Regions from separate parts of the Nonomuraea sp. NPDC048826 genome, predicted to be linked through region 2. Evidence: predicted binding sites of a transcription regulator. Region 2 holds the regulator's gene; the other holds the start of a gene.

Region 1 (6,171 bases), on a different contig from region 2:
CACTCCTTGCCGCGGCTCGGCCGCAGCAGGGCCTCCGCCAGCGCCAGCATGGTCTCCTCCAGGGCGCCGAGGCGCTTGTTGAGGTCGGTGGTGGCGGGTTCGACGATGTCGGAGACGGTCTCGGCGAGCGTGTCGCGGTCGGGGCGGGAGCGGACGATCTCGGCGAGCGAGGCCGCCGCCTCGGTCAGCCGCTCGCCGTGGGTGTCGAGCAGCTCGCCGATGCCGAGGGCGGCGGGCAGGCCGTCGATGCGGCGGCCGACCGCCTCCAGGGTCTCCCCGGCCTGCTCGGCGCGGGTGTTGAGGCCGGTCAGGTGGGCGTCGAGGCCGTCGACCCGGTGGGCCAGGCGCTCCTCGGCCTCGGTCAGGCGCCCGTCGAGCGAGGTCAGGTGGCCGTCGATGCCGGTGAAGCGGTCTTCGTGACGGCCGGCGGCCTCGGTCAGGCGGCCGTCGACGGACTCCAGCCGCTCGTCCTGCGAGGTCAGCCGGTCCTCGACGGTGTCGAACCGGCCGATCTGCGCGATCAGCCGCTCGTCGACCGCGTCGAAGCGCTCTCCCTGCGCGGCGAGGCGCTCGTCGACGGCGTCGAACCGGCCGGTCTGGGCGGCGAGGCGGCCGTCGAGGGCGTCGAACCGGCCGCCGTGCGTGGTGAGGCGCTCGTCGAGCGTGTCGAACCTGCCGGTGTGGCCGATCAGCCGCTCGTCGACGGCGTCGAAGCGCTCCCCGTGCGCGGCGAGGCGCTCGTCGACGGTGTCGAGACGGCCGGTGAGGCGCTCGTCCAGCGTGTCGAGCCGGCCCGCGTGGCCGGCCAGGCGGGCGTCGAGCGTGTCGAACCTGCCGGTGTGCGCGGTCAGGTGCTTGTCGAACGCGTCGAAGCGGCCGGTGTGGGAGGTCACCCGGGCGTCCACGCCGCGCAGCCGGGCGTCGACGTCGGCCAGGCTCTCCTCGGCCGTCTCGAAGCGGGTGTCGAGCGCCATGAGCCGGCTCTCCACCCGGTCGACCCGGCCGTCGACGCCGTCGAAGCGGCCGGACAGGTTCTCGCCGATCTCCTCGACGCGGGTGCGCACCTCCAGGGTGGCGCCGGCGACCCGCTCGTCGAAGGTGTCGGACAGGTCGAGCACCACGCCCTCGACCCGGTCGGTGCGCGAGTTGAGCTCGGCCAGCGACTTGTCGAGCCGGGTGAACCGGGTGGCCGCCACCTCCATGCCCGCGCTCACCTGCGCCAGCTTGGCCGTGACGTCACCCATCCGCTTGGCCATGTCGTCGGTGAACTCGACCACGGTCTGCAGCCGGCCCAGCGTCTCCTCCACCCCCTGGCACACGGCGGTCACGTCGGCGCGCAGCTTGGGCAGCTCCATGACCGGGTGGACGCGCTTGCCGACCGACTCCACGGCCGAGTCGACGCCGCCGACCTGCTCGCCCACCGCGTCGACGTGGTCGCGCACCGCCTCGACGTGCTGGGCCAGGCCCTCGGCCCACATGGGGGGCTTGGCGGCGATGTCGTCGAGGCGGCCGCTGACGGTCGCCAGGGTGCCGCTGAGGCCGCCCAGCTCCCGCTCGCGCACCTCGCGCAAGAGCCACTCCATGCCTTCCAGCCGCTGCCGGATCTCGTCGAGCACGGCTCCCTGCGTGCGCTGCTCGTACACGTGATCCTGCGCGGCACGTGCCAGCAGCTCCCGCATCCGCTCCGAGATGGCGGTCTGGCCACCCGCTTGCAGCAGGGTGGTGTGGTTGGAATGGTCCACCGAAAGGCTCCTTCGCTGTCGACGGTCTGCCGCGTAGCGGTGGGATGGTCCGATTTGCAGATAAGAAGGAGAACGCGGCTCACCGCAATAGGGGGGAGAACTCCCGCCCGCTCACCTTAGCCTCTCGATCAAGGTCCGTCAGGGGCGAAGAAAAACATCGCGCTTATCGGTGAATCGCCCTGGTTTGTCATTCATGCAGGTGGGCTGGGGTCGCAGATCAGGACAGTGGGCTTATCGGATACCCGGGTCAGAATGACCACAGCGGTTTTGTCGCCAGATAGTCTGAGGTCTCCCCGCAAACGTTCTATGTCGACCGCCGAACCGCGTTTCTTGATGACGGCGTTGCCCACGCCCCGCTCCCTGAGCGCGGCCCGCAGCCGCTTCAGCGAGAAAGGCAGCACCTGCCGCACCTCGTAGCGGGCGGCCCAGGGGGTGTCGACCGGTTCGTCGCCCGAGATGTAGGCGATCATCGGGTCGGGCAGCCATCCGCCCACCAGCTCGGCCACCTCGCCGACGAGGTGCGCCCTGACGGCCGCCCCGTCGGGCTCGTACACGTACCGTCCGGCCGGACCGGTGGCCGCCCGCACGCCGGTGGCGGTGAGCGTGTGCCCTCCCGGCAGCAGCGTGGCGCGCCGCGCCGTCCCCGGCGCGCGGCCGGTCCACAGCGTCGCCTCCTTCACCTCGCCCTTGTACGAGACCCACTCGGCCTCGGCGTCGTCCGGGATGAACTCGTACGGGATGCCCGGCGCGACCTTCACGCAGCCCGCCCGCGCCCGGCCCAGCAGGTCGAGCACCACCGGCCAGGGCGGGGAGTAGGCCAGCGGGTCGAACGTCCGGCCCCGGGTGGTGCGCCTGGCGGGGTCGGCGAAGAGCACGTCGTACGCCTCCGGCCGGACCTCGGCCGCGTCGCCCACCCGTACGGTCACCAGGTCGGCCACCCCGAGCGCCTCGGCGTTGGCCGTGGCCACGGCGACCGAGAGCGGGTCGGTGTCGACGGCGTCCACCGCGCACCCGGCCCGGGCCAGGGCCAGCAGGTCGCCTCCGATGCCGCAGCAGGCGTCGGCCACGCGCAGCCCGGGGGCGGCGCCCAGGCGGCGCGCTCGGTGCGCGGCGACCTCGGCCCGGGTCGCCTGCTCCAGGCCGTGGGGCGTGAAGAACATCCGCGCGGCGTCGGCGCCGAACTTGGCCCTGGCCCGCTCGCGCAGCCGGGCCTGGGTGAGGGCGGCCGAGGTGAGCGCGGCGTCGTGGCTCTTGCGCATGCGGGTCGCAACGGCGACGGGGTCGGCGTCGGCGAGCGCCTCCGCCTCGGCGAGCGCCGCCCGGCCTCGCGGGGTCAGCAGCGCGGTGAAGGCGTCGAGATCCACGACATCCGACGGTATCGCCCGTACGGGACCGTCCCGGGTCAGCGTGTCGGCCCGGGGGCGGCGTCCGCGGCCGTAAGCTGGGACCCCAGGCGCCTCCGACGCGGGGGCGACCTCGCTCGCGATCGCTCTGAGCAGACGCGTTCGTGTTGACTGTCAAGCCCCTCTTGCATATGTTTCCTGTTGGCACTCTCCCCTTGAGAGTGCCAACGTGCGACGAGGCAGGTCTGGCACCCGCGACGGCAGGCCCAGCTGGTCGCCTCTTCTAATCAGTCAAATCTGAAGGGGAGGTCCGATCGTGACGACCGCCACCAAGGTTCCCGTTAAGCCGCTCGGCGACCGCATCGTGGTGCAGCCGCTTGAGGCAGAGCAGACCACCGCTTCCGGCCTGGTCATTCCCGACACCGCCAAGGAGAAGCCGCAGGAGGGCAAGGTCCTCGCGGTGGGCCCGGGCAACTGGGACGAGGACGGCGAGAAGCGGATTCCGCTCGACGTGAGCGAGGGCGACATCGTCCTCTACAGCAAGTACGGCGGCACCGAGGTCAAGTACGGCGGCGAGGAGTACCTCGTGCTCTCCGCCCGCGACGTTCTCGCGATCATCGAGAAGTAAGCCGGATGTGTCGGGCCCCGGGCGCCTAGCAGGGCACCCGGGGCCTTCGACGCCAGGAGAGGACTTTCAGCAAAATGGCGAAGATCCTGGAATTCGACGAGGACGCCCGTCGCGCGCTCGAGCGCGGCGTCAACGCCCTCGCGGACGCCGTGAAGGTAACCCTCGGCCCCCGCGGCCGCAACGTCGTCATCGACAAGAAGTTCGGTGCCCCGACGATCACGAACGACGGCGTCACCATCGCTCGCGAGGTCGAGCTGGATGACCGCTACGAGAACCTCGGCGCCCAGCTCGCCAAGGAAGTGGCCACCAAGACCAACGACATCGCGGGTGACGGCACCACCACCGCGACCGTCCTGGCCCAGGCCATGGTCCGCGAGGGCCTGCGCAACGTGGCGGCCGGCGCCTCGCCGCTGTCGCTCAAGCGCGGCATCGACCGGGCCGCCAAGGAGGTCAGCGACAAGCTGCTCGCCTCCGCCCGGCCGGTCGAGGACAAGAAGGAGATCGCCAACGTGGCGACGATCTCCGCCCAGGACGCCAAGATCGGCGAGCTGATCGCCGAGGCGTTCGACAAGGTCGGCAAGGACGGCGTGCTGACCGTCGAAGAGTCCAACGCCATGGGCATGGACCTGGAGTTCACCGAGGGTCTCCAGTTCGACAAGGGCTACCTGTCGGCCTACATGGTCACCGACACCGAGCGCATGGAGGCCGTCCTGGAGGACGCCTACATCCTGCTCACCCAGGGCAAGATCTCCTCCATCGCGGACTTCCTGCCGCTGCTGGAGCAGGTCGCGCAGACCAAGAAGCCGCTGCTCGTGGTCGCCGAGGACGTCGAGGGCGAGGCCCTGGCCGTCCTGGTCACCAACAAGATCCGCGGCACCTTCACCTCCGTCGCCGTCAAGGCCCCCGGCTTCGGCGACCGCCGCAAGGCGATGCTGCAGGACATGGCCATCCTCACCGGCGGCCAGGTCGTCAGCGAGGAGATCGGCCTCAAGCTGGAGAACGTCGGCCTGGAGGTGCTCGGCACCGCCCGTCGCGTGGTGATCGACAAGGACAACACCACGATCGTCGACGGCGCCGGTGACGCCGCCGCCATCGAGGACCGCGTCAAGGAGATCAAGCTCGCGATCGAGCAGTCCGACTCCGACTGGGACCGCGAGAAGCTCCAGGAGCGCCTGGCCAAGCTGGCCGGCGGTGTGTGCGTGCTGCGCGTCGGCGCCGCCACCGAGGTGGAGCTCAAGGAGAAGAAGCACCGCCTGGAGGACGCGATCTCCGCGACCCGCGCCGCCATCGAGGAGGGCATCGTCTCCGGCGGCGGCTCGGCGCTGATCCACGTCTCCAAGGAGATCGACGACCTCGGCCTGTCGGGCGACGAGGCGACCGGCGTCAACATCGTGCGCCGCGCCCTGGTCGAGCCGACCCGCTGGATCGCCGAGAACGCCGGTCTCGAGGGCTACGTCGTCACGCACAAGGTGTCGGAGCTGTCGGCCGGCAACGGCCTCAACGCCGCCACCGGCGAGTACGGCGACCTGATCGCCCAGGGCGTCATCGACCCGGTCAAGGTCACCCGTTCGGCCGTGCAGAACGCGGCGTCGATCGCGGGCATGCTGCTCACGACCGAGGCGCTTGTCGTCGACAAGCCCGAGGAGGAGGCCCCGGCCGCCGGCCAGGGTCACGGTCACGGCCACGGCCACTGATCCCCCTTCCGGCTCCTCACGGCCCGCACCGGTTCCGGTGCGGGCCGTCGCCGTTTTCGGACCTCGGCTCCGGGCGCATTCGCATCGCACCTTCTTTCGAATGGCTAGTGGTATGTCATGTTGCGTGCGACGCATCTTGATGGAGAATGTCGGATAAATTGGGTAAACCATCTGCCGGTGCTATGCGTCTCCGTCTGACAAATGTCGTGCATAGCGGGTTATTCGATGAAATATCGCGTCACACTCAAAGGCTTAGTGTGATCAAGTGATTACCGAGAGTTATCGTCGCGTCAATGTGACCAATCCGTAGCCGTTCGCCATGACGACAGGCCGGATCAACGCGGGCATCATGCCTATCGTGAGCGAGGGAAGCGTCGCCGACGCCAAAATTGGGGTAAGGCTCGCGTCGAGACTTCCGGCACGGACGGATGACTCCGACCTAAGAGAACTGACGAGCCTCGCCGTGCAGGGTGATCGCAGTGCGATCGAATCCTTGCTCGGCGAGTTGCGTCCGATGGTGGTGCGCTATTGCCGCGCCAGGCTGGGCAGGGTGTCAGGGCAATATCACATCGCCGATGACGTGGCTCAGGAAGTGTGCATCGCGGTCCTGTCCGCGCTGCCGCGATACCGCGACATGGGGCGGCCGTTCGCGTCGTTCGTGTTCGGCATCGCCTCGCACAAGGTGGCCGACGCGCTGCGCAGCTCCGTGCGCTCGGCCGTGCCGACGCAGGACCTGCCCGACGGGCCCGACGACGGGCCGGGGC
Region 2 (6,171 bases):
CGGCACCCGCTGGTGGAACGTCAAGCATCCCGCCGCGTACGCCCAGCGCCTGGCCGGCGGCCGGTCTCCCGCGCACGCTCGCGAGGAGCTCACCGACGAGGACCGCGACACCGAGCGGCTCATGCTGGAGCTGCGCCTCGACTCCGGCTATCCGCTGGCCGGCGTGGCGCCGCGAGCGCGGCCGAAGGTCGCGGCGGCGCTCGCCGACGGGTTGCTGGAGCCGGAGGCGTTCAAGGCGGGGCGCATGGTGCTCACGCTGCGCGGCCGGCTGCTGGCCGACGCGCTGGTCCGCGACCTGCTCACGTGACCAGACGGATGTTGACCGGGTAGCGGTAGTTCTCGCCCCGCTGCGCCGCGATGGCCGCCTGGATCTGGAAGATCAACGCCACGACCCACACGATCGGCAGCAGCAGGAAACCGATCACCAGGATCGTCAGGATGCCGGCGATCATGTAGCCGATGAACATGGTGATCTGGAAGTTCAGCGCCTCGGCCGACTGGTCCCTGACGTACGGGGACTCGTCCTTCTTCATCAGGTAGATGATCAGCGGGCCGACCCAGGAGACCAGCAGGCCCAGCAGGTGGGCGAGCATGGCCATGGTGGTGTCGTCGGTGCCGGGGCGCGGGCCGTACACACCGGGGACGTGCGGGCGCTGCTGGTGGGGAGCGGGGTAGCCGTACGGGGGCGGCTGGTAACCGGAGGGCGGCTGCGGCTGCTGCCCGTAGCCGTATCCCGGCTGGGACCCGGGCTGCTGACCGTAGCCGTATCCCGGCTGGGACCCGGGCTGCTGACCGTACCCGTACCCGGGCTGCGAGCCGGGCTGCTGACCGTACCCCGGCTGGGGGCCGTAGCCCTGCTGGGGCTCGCCGGAGGGAGGGCGGCGGGTCGCGTCGTCGTCGGGCGGCTGCTGGTGCGGATCCTGGCTCATGGTGTCTCCGTAACGAAGTCGATCAGTTCCTCGACCCGGCCGAGCAACTCCGGCTCCAGGTCGGCGTAGGTCGAGACGGCGCCCAGAATGCGGCGCCACGCGTCGGCCGGCTCCATCCGCCAGCCCAGGGCGGCGATGACGCCCTCCTTCCACGGCACCCCGCGCGGCACTTCGGGCCACGCCCGGATGCCGAGCTTGGACGGCTTGACCGCCTGCCAGATGTCGACGTACGGGTGACCCACCACGAGCACGTCAGGCGAGGTCACCCGGGCCGCGATGCGGCTCTCCTTGGAGCCGGGGACGAGATGGTCGACCAGCACTCCCAGTCTGCGCCCCGGCTCAGGACCGAACTCCTCGACGATGGCGGGCAGGTCGTCGACGCCCTCCAGGTACTCCACGACCACGCCCTCGACCCGCAGGTCGTGGCCCCAGATCTTCTCCACCAGCGCGGCGTCGTGGACGCCCTCGACGTAGATGCGGCTCTCCCGGGCGACCCTGGCCCGCAGGCCCTGGACGGCGATCGACCCGGACGCGCTGCGCGCGGGCCCTCGCGGCGCCTCGGCAGGCGGCCGCACCAGCGTCACGACCTGACCCTCCAGCAGGAAGGCGGCCGGCGCCAGCGGGAACAGCCGCCGCTTGCCGAAGCGGTCTTCCAGCGTCACCGCCTCCTTGTCGCAGGCCACCACCGCGCCGCAGAACCCGCTCTCGGCGTCTTCCACGACGAGGTCGGGCTCTGCGGGCACCTGGGGGATCTTCCCCTTGCCCGGACGCCGCCAGTTTCCCGCGAGAACATCACCGTCGTACACACCGGGGACCGTAGCAAATCACCCGACGGCCGCGAGGCGCTTGCGATGGCTGCGCCGCCGTACCAGGACGACCACCGTCACGATGATCGCGACGAGCACGCCCGCGCCGGGGATGAGCACTAGCGCCGCCACCCCGCCCAGGACGCCCCCGGCGGCCGCGAGCAGGTCCTTGCCCACGCCGAACTGGATGTCGCCCTGCTCCTGGACGGCGCAGGTGAGCTGGTAGTCACCCGCGGCGGGCGCGTTGACCAGCAGGATCTGCTCCCACGTACGGGAACCCAGCCTGATCGTCTGGCTGGCCGGCGAGTTGACCAGCCGCGCCTGGCCGGGGCCGCCGGAGATCTCGCACTCGAACGTGGCCCGGCCCTCGGTGGCGATGTAGACGGCCGGCCTGTCGGCGGGGTCCAGCGCGACCGTGACCGTCTCACCGGGGGCGAACGTCTTGGACGGGACCAGGTCCTCGACGGTGTCCGGCAAGCCGGTGGCGAACAGCGTCACGCCCGCCACGACGCACGCGAGCGCGACGCCCCACGCGGCGGCGATCCACCACAGGCGCGGGCGCAGCTCCTTGCCGTCCACCCGCGCCCCGGGCTGCCCGAACGGCGGCTGCCCGAACGGCGGCTGGCCGAAGGGGGGTTGGCCGAACTGCTGCGGCTGCCCGTACGGGTCGCCGCCGTAGGGCCCGGACCCGGGCTGCGGTCCGTAGGGGCCCGGCTGGGCTCCGAACGGACCGGACTGCGGCGGGGGAGCGTAGGGGCCGGACTGCGGCTGGGCTCCGTACTGGCCCGCTTGGGGCGGGGCTCCGTAGGGACCGGCCTGCGGGCCGTACGGGTTCGACTGCGGTTGCGGTCCGTAGGGGCCCGACTGAGGCTGGGGTCTGTACGGGCTGGATTCGGGTGTCGGTCCGTACGGATTCGGGCCGGATTGGGGGTGTGGCGGGGCGTACGGGGAAGGCTCACCCTCGGGAGGGGGCGGCTGGCCGAAAGGAGAACCCTGACCGGAGGGTGGATCAACGGGCGGCTGGGGCGATTTGTCGGTCATGTCGGCAAGTGTGAGGCTTGTCCTTGACGCACGCCAGCAGCAACGAGGACAACGGTGTTATCGCACCCCGTGAACGAGGGCCGTACACTTGGCACTCGGGAACACAGAGTGCTAGGCCTGGCGTTTCCCTGAAAGTCGCGGTAGGAGGTGCGCACGTGCTCGACGATCGTAAACTCGCGGTGCTCCGCGCCATTGTCGAAGACTACGTGTCAACCAACGAACCAGTGGGCTCCAAGGCGCTCGCCGAGCGTCACAATCTGAAGGTCTCACCGGCGACCGTCAGAAACGACATGGCCGCGCTGGAGGAGCAGGGCTACATCACCCAGCCCCACACCAGCGCGGGGCGCGTGCCGACGGACAAGGGCTACCGCCTGTTCGTCGACAGGCTCTCCCAGGTCAAGCCGCTGTCGGCGGCCGAACGCCGGGCCATCGAGACGTTCCTCGCCGGGGCGGTCGATCTCGACGACGTGGTCATGCGCACGGTGCGGCTGCTCGCGCAGCTCACCCGCCAGGTCGCCGTCGTGCAGTATCCGACGCTCAACCGCTCGACCGTGCGCCACGTCGAGCTGGTGCCGCTCCACGACCGCCGGGTCATGCTGGTGCTGATCACCAACATGGGCCGCGTCGAGCAGCGCGTGGTCGAGCTGCCCGAGGTCGTCGAAGAGCACCGCATCGCCCACATGCGCGGGGTGCTCAACGACTGCCTCGACGGCTGCGGCCTGAGCAGCGTGCCCGAGCTGGTCGCCGACCTGCCCCAGCGGCTGCCGATCGAGGAGCGGCCGGCGATGGCCACGATCCTGTCCGTCCTGCTGGAGACGCTGGTCGAACGGCACGACGAGAAGATCGTGTTCGCCGGGGCGGCCAACCTCGCCGGCGCCGACTTCAGCATCGGCCTGCGCGACGTGCTCGAAGCACTGGAAGAGCAGGTGGTGCTCATGCGCCTGCTCGGCGAGACTTCCTCAGACACACCTTCCGCCCTCACCGTGCGCATCGGATCGGAGAACGCCTACACAGGTTTGCGGGGCACGTCCATCGTCGCGACGGGATACGGTCAAGGCGACAACCAACTGGCCCGGCTCGGCGTGCTGGGCCCCACCAGGATGGACTACCCCGTGACGATGGGCGCCGTGCGCGCGGTGGCACGCTACGTCAGCCAGATTCTGGCTGCATCTTAAGAGGTCGATAAGTGGCAAACAGCGACTATTACGCCGCCCTCGGGGTGCGCCGTGACGCCAGTCAGGAAGAGATCAAGAAGGCCTACCGCAGGCTGGCCCGCGAGCTGCACCCTGACGTGAACCCTGATCCCGCCACTCAGGAGCGGTTCAAGGAGATCACGCAGGCCTACGAGGTGCTGTCGGATCCGAACAAGCGCCAGATGTACGACCTGGGCGGCGACCCCTTCGGCGGCGCCGGGGCGGGTGCCCCGGGCGGCGGCTTCGGCGCGGGCTTCCCCTTCAGCGACATCATGGACGCGTTCTTCGGCACCGCCACCGGCGGCGCGCGCGGCCCGCGCTCGCGCGCCCGCCGCGGCCGCAACGCGACCATCAGGGTGGAGCTCGACCTGCGCGAGACCGCCTTCGGCACCACCCGCGAGCTGGCCGTCGACACCGCCGTGCTGTGCGAGGTGTGCCAGGGCGCCGGCGCGGCCCCGGGCACCCACCCCGACACCTGCGACATGTGCAACGGCCGCGGCGAGATCTCCCAGGTCACCCGGTCGTTCCTGGGCCAGGTCATGACCACCCGCCCGTGCCCGCAGTGCGGCGGCTTCGGCAGCATCATCCGCCACCCGTGCCAGGAGTGCTCGGGCGACGGCCGGGTCCGCACCCGCCGCACGATCAAGGTGCGCATCCCCGCGGGCGTCGAGGACGGCACCCACATCCAGCTCGCCGGCGAGGGCGAGATCGGCCCCGGCGGCGGCCCGCCCGGCGACCTCTTCCTGGAGATCGTCGAACGAGCCCACGAGATCTTCGAACGGCGCGGCGACGACCTCCACTGCACCGTCCAGATCCCGATGACGGCCGCCGCGCTCGGCACCGTCCTCACGGTCGAGACCCTCGACGGCGCCGAGGAGATCGACGTCCGGCCCGGCACCCAGTCGGGGCAGGTCATCACCATGTACGGGCGCGGCGTCCAGCGTCTCAACGAGACCGGCCGCGGCGACCTGCTCATCCACGTGAACGTCGAGACCCCCTCCCGCCTCGACCCCGCCCAGGAGGAGCTCCTGCGCGAGCTGGCCAAGCTCCGCGGCGAGGAACGCCCACCGGGCAAGTTCGCGCCGGGCCAGCAGGGCTTCTTCTCCCGCCTCCGCGACGCCTTCAACGGCCGCTGACCTTCTCACGACCCGCGCCCACATCGTCCGCCGAGGTGGGCGCGGGTCGCGCGCGTTGCGGGACCGTCCCGTACGGGGCTGGCCCTAACAGGCCCCAGCCCGTACGGTGCTCGCCCCTGAGCAGGCCCATCCCGGAGCGGCTGGTTCCCGGGTGGGCCGATCCGGGAGTGGGCGGGGTCCTGAAGTGGTGTGAGTCATCGGGTGCCTCTGACGAGTTCTGCCGGGCGTGCGGCCAGGAGTTCTTCCGGGAGGGCCACCCGGGCGGTCACGCCGCAGCCCGCCGAGTCGTGCAGCGCCACCCGGACGCCGAGTCGCTCCGCCAGCCTGCCCACCACGTGGTGGCCCAGACAACGGGTCGGCGCGACCAGGAAACTCTGCTCGCCCCGCAGCCGGGCGTTCGCCGCTTCCAGCTCCGCGGCCGTCATGCCCACCCCGTGGTCGGAGATCGTGATGCGGCACTCGCCCTCGTCGGCCCGGGCCACCACGTTCACCTCCGTGTCCGGCGGCGAGTAGCCCAGCGCGTTCTCCATCAGCTCGGCCAGCATGTGGGCCACCTCCGCCACCACCGGCCCCCGCACGTACGCCCGGCCCACCACCCGCAACGCCACCCGGTGATGGTCCTCGATCTCGGCCAGCACCGACCGCAGGACCTCGTCCACCGGAACCGGCTCCGACGAGCGCCGCTGCCCCCGCTTGCCCGTCAGGACCAGCAGGCTTTCGGCGTTCCTGCGCAGGCGGCTGGTCAGGCGGTCCAGCTCGCACAGCCGAGCCAGCACCGCCGGGTCAGACTCGTTGCGCTGCAGCGCGCTGATGAACGTCAGCTGCCGGTGCACCAGATCCCGATGCCGCATCCCCAGCCCGCCCAGCGACGCGGCCGTGTCCCGCCGGGAGGCCGCCCGCGCGTCGGCGATCCGCACCGCCGCCTCATGCATGTCCCCCAGCGCCCCGGCCAGCTGCCCGAACTCTCCTCGCCCGGCCTCGCGCTCCCCGCCGGGCTCCGTCCCGTCCTCGTCCGGAGCCGTGCCGTCGCGCCCGGACGGGACGTCACGTACGGCGGCCCCACCAG

The links. Region 2 encodes HrcA, which represses chaperone genes, less so after heat shock. Its sites were predicted from a motif close to TTGGCACTCTCNNNNNGAGAGTGCCAA; they were not measured.
Region 1: a site for HrcA is predicted at 3,287-3,313, ahead of groES (co-chaperone GroES). Genes of this name have one in related genera too.

The regions. Positions count from the first base shown of each region.
Region 1 is NZ_JBICUQ010000001.1:433,297-439,467, forward strand. It holds gene ACGFI7_RS02375 (MFS transporter) at 1-82, shown strand, start outside; gene ACGFI7_RS02380 (hypothetical protein) at 1-1,742, opposite strand, end outside; gene ACGFI7_RS02385 (methyltransferase domain-containing protein) at 1,934-3,106, opposite strand; gene groES (co-chaperone GroES) at 3,399-3,713, shown strand; gene groL (chaperonin GroEL) at 3,788-5,407, shown strand; gene ACGFI7_RS02400 (sigma-70 family RNA polymerase sigma factor) at 5,757-6,171, shown strand, end outside.
Region 2 is NZ_JBICUQ010000003.1:289,240-295,410, forward strand. It holds gene hemW (radical SAM family heme chaperone HemW) at 1-307, shown strand, start outside; gene ACGFI7_RS11875 (DUF4870 domain-containing protein) at 300-929, opposite strand; gene ACGFI7_RS11880 (DUF3097 domain-containing protein) at 926-1,735, opposite strand; gene ACGFI7_RS11885 (hypothetical protein) at 1,754-2,314, opposite strand; gene hrcA (heat-inducible transcriptional repressor HrcA) at 2,932-3,951, shown strand; gene dnaJ (molecular chaperone DnaJ) at 3,963-5,105, shown strand; gene ACGFI7_RS11900 (nitrate- and nitrite sensing domain-containing protein) at 5,300-6,171, opposite strand, start outside.